One region of the Paenibacillus sp. PK4536 genome, then DNA from elsewhere that is predicted to be linked to it. Evidence: a T-box and tRNA genes for the amino acid it is inferred to sense, from the RefSeq annotation. Region 1 holds a T-box; the other holds one or more tRNA genes.

Evidence for each region. A T-box is a leader RNA that pairs with one kind of tRNA and senses whether it is charged. The one in region 1 lies ahead of leuS (leucine--tRNA ligase), so its partner is inferred to be a tRNA-Leu.
Region 2: it has a tRNA-Leu gene. The T-box ahead of leuS (leucine--tRNA ligase) is inferred to sense a tRNA for this amino acid. The anticodon was not compared.

Annotation. Positions count from the first base shown of each region.
Region 1 covers NZ_CP126313.1:4,738,836-4,742,264, forward strand. Annotated here, with positions in the region: gene leuS (leucine--tRNA ligase) at 1-1,391, opposite strand, end outside; T-box leader at 1,507-1,788, opposite strand; gene PO903_RS21010 (MFS transporter) at 1,846-3,099, opposite strand; gene PO903_RS21015 (FGGY-family carbohydrate kinase) at 3,170-3,429, opposite strand, start outside.
Region 2 covers NZ_CP126313.1:2,846,218-2,849,646, forward strand. Annotated here, with positions in the region: gene PO903_RS12745 (tautomerase family protein) at 75-470, shown strand; gene PO903_RS12750 (aldo/keto reductase) at 471-1,433, shown strand; tRNA gene PO903_RS12755 (tRNA-Leu) at 1,505-1,588, opposite strand; gene PO903_RS12760 (ABC transporter substrate-binding protein) at 1,853-2,827, opposite strand; tRNA gene PO903_RS12765 (tRNA-Ala) at 3,095-3,165, shown strand; gene PO903_RS12770 (hypothetical protein) at 3,263-3,429, shown strand, end outside.

The DNA.
Region 1 (3,429 bases):
TTGATTTGATCAATATCAGGAAGCAATAAAGGCAATTCAGATTCAGGAACAGTCTTCATCGTCCCATCTTCTAAATGCAAAATAGGAATAGGCTCTCCCCAGTACCGTTGACGGCTGAACAACCAATCACGTAGACGATAAGTGACTTTGCCTTGTCCTTTGCCACTTTCTTCAAGCCATGCAATCATTTTAGCAATCGCATCGGTTGTATTTAATCCATTTAAGAAATCAGAATTTACATGTTCGCCTTCGCCTGTGTACACTTCTTCTTGTACACTACCACCAGCTACCACTTCTTTAATTTCCAAATTGAATTTTTTCGCAAATTCCCAGTCACGAGCATCATGGGCAGGAACAGCCATAATAGCGCCTGTACCATAACCTGCAAGAACATAATCAGCGATCCAGATTGGTAATTTTTCTCCGCCTGCTGGATTAATCGCATAAGCACCTGTAAATACGCCTGTTTTATCTTTTGCCAAATCAGTACGCTCCAGATCACTCTTATGCGTTGCTTGGTCTTGGTAAGCTTTAACAGCCGCTTTTTGTTCAGGTGTTGTAATCAGGTCTACTAATTCGTGTTCAGGAGCTAATACGCAGTATGTTGCACCGAATAATGTATCTGCACGAGTTGTAAATACCGTTAGATTCTTATCTGTACCTTCGATATCAAAATGAACTTCTGCACCGACAGATTTGCCGATCCAGTTACGCTGCATATCTTTGATACTTTCTGTCCAATCCAATTCTTCCAAATCATCTAACAGACGCTCTGCGTATTCAGTGATGCGTAACACCCATTGACGCATCGGTTTGCGGACAACTGGATGTCCTCCACGTTCACTTTTGCCATCAATAACTTCTTCATTCGCAAGTACTGTTCCTAATGCTTCACACCAGTTCACAGCTACTTCGTCTACATAAGCGAGCCCTTTATTATACAGTTGGATAAAGATCCATTGTGTCCATTTGTAATACTGTGGATCGGTTGTACTGATCTCACGATCCCAATCATAAGAGAAACCTAGTGATTTAATTTGACGACGGAAATTATCAATATTTTTGAATGTAATATCACGAGGATGTTCACCTGTATCCATCGCGTATTGTTCTGCCGGTAGACCAAAAGCATCCCAGCCCATTGGGTGAAGAACATTAAAACCGCGCATCCGTTTGTAACGAGACACGATATCTGTTGCTGTGTACCCTTCAGGATGCCCTACATGTAGTCCTGCTCCAGATGGGTAAGGGAACATATCCAAAGCATAGAATTTCGGCTTACCTGGTTCTTCTTGTGTTTTAAATGTTTTGTGCTGATCCCAATATCCTTGCCACTTTGGTTCGATCTGCTGTGGATGATAACCGGGTTGAGCTGTTTTTGAATCTGTCATCAATGTGTCCTCCTTCGGTCTTAAAGACCGTTTGTGTCTGTGGTGTAGATTAATTTCGTTCTGTTTTACTGCGCATATGCGACAAAAAAACCTCTCATCCATAGCGCATAATATCGCTAGGGACGAGAGGTTGTGTCTCGCGGTACCACCCTAGTTAGTGAACAAGCATACTTTGCTATTCACTCACTTAGTTGCCTGATAACGGTAGGAAGCCGATGTCGTTCAGAACTATCATAACAACGCTGACTATGTATCGCTAACGATCACAGCGTGCCACATATTCTTGCAACATATCTCCAAGGTGAGTTCATACCAGTATCATATCGACTTGCACCACCCGTCGACTCTCTATCATTACATGCTTACTGATATTACTATTCCTTTTCACTGAGCATTGTATTATAAAATATAACAATAGTTCTATTTTAAAAAATTCACCTGTGAAAGTCAATGATTACGCAATATTCTCTTGCACTTTGCGTTTGCCTGCTAATTTGGCGGCATCTTCTTCGGGTGTTGTAATAAATTTGGTAATAATTGCGCTGATAAAATAAAGGATAGCAAATATCCATACGACCCCTTCTGCACCGATCGTACCAATAAAAGCAAAAGCGATTGCAGGCGCAATAAATGCAGATAACCCCGCACCTAGATTCACGATCGACATGGCAGGCCCTTTATTTCCACCTGCAACCGATGGAGCAAGTGCAGCGATTGGAACATAACCGGCTAACAATCCACCCCAGATAAATCCAACAATCGTTGTAATCCACAAATTACCGTTCGTCCATTCAGGAACATAGAATAGTAATAATGTGAAAATTCCACACCCCACTCCACCAAACCACATCACCGTCTGTCTCCAACCAAACTTATCACCGATAATCCCGAATAGTAGATTAAATACGATATTACCTAAGAAAATCGTTCCCCAAATATTGAGCCATGTACCGGTTTGTATACCGTACTGTGCCATATGTAATGGTAAAAATACAGGGAATCCGTAGGAACCTACACTATTGATAACCCGTATGATCCCACTCAATCCGACTTTGGGATGCGTTTTGACAATGGTTAAGCCTTTGCCGAGCTCACGTAATGTTTCACGGGCATTTCCTGCTTTTTTCGGTAAGCGATCACGATTGATTAACAAAGCAAAAATAGCTCCGATTCCTGCAAGTACTACAGCACTCCATAATGTCTGCATATACCCTAGATGTTTGATTGCATAACTGGAATAATAAGCTCCCAAAACAAACATACCTCCGGAATAAGCGACCCAGAACCAACCAATCGCAGTACTTAATTTATTTTCAGGACTACGATAAGTGACCCATGTTAAAAAGGAATACGCAAATAATGGATATCCGAATCCTTTGACAGCATACGTTAACAACATTATTGGATAGTTCAAATCAGTGATGCCAAAAGCGATAAAAGCAGACGTACCGATTACATAAGCGATAAATCCAATCAACATCGACTTCTTCGCTCCAAATGCTTCTAAAAATACGCCTGAGAACCATGAAGCTATTGCAAGAGTGACTCCGTATACAGTAAATAGTAGACTGGCTTGTTGTACACTAAGTCCTCGTTCAACCAAATAAGGACTTAACCAACCTGCTTCTAACCCATCTCCCATCATAAAAATCAATACTCCGAGATAGCCCCAGACTAGTGTTTTGGGGATACCGACTCGATCCAATATATTCATACTCCACACTCCTTTTCTTTTTTGACTATGGATATTGATGTGTACCATCAAAAGTAATTATTTTTTATCCAGAAGGGGTTGGTGCTGATTCTGCTAATTGTAATTGTGCAAAAAAGAGCTGTGCCGCATGCCATTGTTGATAATCTTTTTGCAATTGATCTGAAGATTGAGGATAAAAAGATTCTATCTGTTCTTCTTGCGTTGAATCTATACTCAAAGCTTCATTACAGATATAAGCGGCACCGACAATAGATGCATGTTCGAACCCAGCACGAATCCGAATTTCTTTGCCCAACAGATCTGCAATACTTTGGATCAGAGTAC
Region 2 (3,429 bases), 1.9 Mb from region 1:
TCTAAGTACAATAAGAGCATACACAACCGCTTAGATATTTAAGAAATTTATTGATCAGATGGAGGATCAGAATTATGCCATTTACAAGAGTCAGTTATATGGAGAATCAGTACCATGCAGAGCAGTTGCAACAGATCAGTGGGGTCATTTTATCAGCACTGGTAGATTGCTGTGATGTACCGGTAAAAGATTGCTTTCAAGTATTTCATCATCATCAGTCAGAACAATTTATATATGATCCACACTATTTACAAGGAGATCGTTCAGATGGATTACTGTATATCCAGATTACGTTGAAGTCTGGTCGAGGGGTAGTCAAAAAGAAAAAGCTGTATATGCAATTAGCGAAGCAACTAGCAGAGCAAGTCGGCGTTCGGATTGAAGATGTTTTTATCATGTTAATCGAGACTGAATTTGAAGATTGGTCATTTGGAAGTGGTCTGGCACAAATGGTAAAGGAGAATGAGTAAATGGATAAGCACCTATTAGGCCATTCCAATATTCAAGTATCCAAAGTTGGTCTAGGAACGATGGCATTTGGAAGATGGATCGATGCATCTGCTTCACAACGTATTCTGGATCAAAGCCTAGCGCTAGGTATTCATTTTATAGATACAGCTAACTTTTATGGCAAAAGGCAAGATATTGATCATATTGGAGATGGATTAGGAGAGCAGATCATCGGTCAAGCGCTGAAAGGAAAACGAGATCAGGTGATCCTTGCAACCAAAGTAGGTATGCGTATGGGTCAGGGTAAAATGGACGAAGGGTTGTCTCGTCACCATATCATGCAAGAGATCGATCGTTCTCTACAACGTCTGCAAACCGATTACATTGATCTGTATCAAGTTCATGAATTTGACCCTCATACACCACTTGAAGAAACGTTACTTGTATTGCATGAATTAGTACAGCAAGGTAAAGTCAGAGCAATCGGGTGTTCTAACTTTGCTGTAGATCAGTTACGTGCTGCTTACAAGTTCAGTGATACGCATCAATGGACACCTTTTACTTCTATTCAATCTGAGCTTAATGTGCTGACTCGAGATATAGAGCAAGACGTGTTTCCTTATGCGGATCAAGTTGGAATCGGGAAGATTATTTACAGTCCACTGGCAAGAGGGATATTATCAGGACGCTATTCATCGCTACAAGATATTCCTCCTGAAAGTCGTATGGGCAAAGGCGAAGAACGAATGAAGCATTATTTTACAGAAGAGAATTTTACAAAAGTGGATAAATATCGTGTGATAGCAGAAGAAGTAGGGGTTACACTGGTACAGTTAATATTATGGTGGACGATAAAACATCCACAAATAGATTCGATGTTAATCGGAGCAAGTCGTACAGCGCATATCGATGAGATCGAACAGGTGATGTCATTAGGAACTATGCCTGTATCCCTATGGGAGCAGATAGCTTCTATAGATTGAATAGCACAGAGATTGAAATATAAAAAAGCCCATCCCGCAATAGACGAGACAAGCTTAGTAAACAATAAGTATGCGGTCAAGAGGACTCGAACCTCCACGGGGGTAAGCCCACACGGACCTGAACCGTGCGCGTCTGCCAATTCCGCCATGACCGCGAATATGTAACTTCCACATGTTCATGATGTTTGTCTGAGAAGTTAATGTGGGAGTGGTGAACAAATCACCGTAAGTAAGATTATATCGGATTTGAAAAGTGAATACAAGTTTTTTGCTGGTCTGATCCATACCATTCGTACAAAAATAAACAACGATGAATCGTATATACTGTTCCCTTGATAGTTCAAAGGAGACACCGATTCATCGTTGTTTGTTATATCAAAAAGATTTTAATCCATCGAGCATTGAGAAGAAAGACTAGATTAAGATGTACCCTGTACTTTTTTCAAAATCGTTTCTAATACATAGGTCTTAGCAGGAGGAGTATTATTGAAAAAGCTAGGATCCACAATATAAACATGCCCATTCTGTACTGCTGTTAACTGGTTCCATATTGCACCATCTGCTGTGGCTGTCATTCGCTTGGTCAAAGCGTCAGGTGTATCACCAGCAACGCCTGTAGAGATAAATAGATAATCTGGATTAGTGCTTTGCAACTGAGCAACTGTTGCCGGAGCCGATACCGCATCTGTTGGCAATATAGGTGGAGCTTTAAGCGCCATATCCTGATACATGACTTCGCCTACACCATTTTTGGCATTGTTGTATAACATCATGCCGTCTTTGGTGATTGAAGCCGCTGCTACTGTAGATGTTCCAATAATAGGCGTTAGCTTCGATTTACTTGCATTGGTCGCTTGTTGGAAAGCATTGAGATATTGTTTGACAGCTGTTTCTTTATCTACAATCGTTCCATAGTTATACAGTTCACTGCGCCAGTCGTTGGTTTGTGCGATATAGATCGTTGGTGCGATTTTGGACAATTCATCATAGACTGCACGATCACTATTATCAGTGAAGATTAGATCAGGCTTTTGCCCTTTCAATGCAGATAGATTAATCTCGGTACCTTCGCCTTCGATCAGTGAAATATTATTCTTTTCTTCATCTGTCATATAGATAGGAAAAGGATTGCTTTCCGTCGGCTTAGGAGCCAGTGCCACATTCACATCAATCGCATTCAGGTAATCCAGTGCATATTGGCTAGTGACTGCAATACGCTTCGGAGAAACCGGAATACTTACCGTTCCAAAAGAATCATTGATCGGCATCGTTTTGATCCCATTGGGATTGAAAATATCGGCACGCGTTTCTTTAGGCTGTCCGCAAGCCGTCAAAAAAACCAACATTAGGAGTAATCCCAATCCTGCTTTGGCATAAGTGGTATTAAAATTCAATGCTTTCGCCTCTTTTCTGAGTACTATACTTCATTATACCAATACACACAGAACCAAAGTCAACGCTTCCGCCCAACTGTCACCCGCTTGTCACAGACTGCGGGGGTAGAGGTGTGAATTTAGATTGCAGGAAGGAGAGAAAGAGGTGTAAAAGGATCTTTCTTGACGGGGTATAGGTAGATGTGATAAATTAATGTAGTTGTTGCTTTATGTATTTTTTCTCTCCACATGATTATGAGAGAAATAGGTTGAGTTATAACTAAACATGGGGCTATAGTTTAGGGGGAAAATAGGTCGCTGGCAGCGATCAGTCGGCGGTTCGATTCCGCCTAGCTCCATAAAATAAAAATCCGTTAGACACTTTTCGTGTTTAGCGGATTTTTTGCGTATAATAGACTCATTCCAATACATAAAACTTACAGGAGGTTCCAACCCATGTCTTACCAACAACTCACTTATACCATCGACAGCAACGGCACGATCTACGATAATGACTCGATCGAAGCATCTGTCATTTCCGATATCGTGCTCGATTTCCAAACAGGTATCTATGACTATGTTATTCTCACTCCAAGTCAGCCTATCGAACATAGTATCTACAT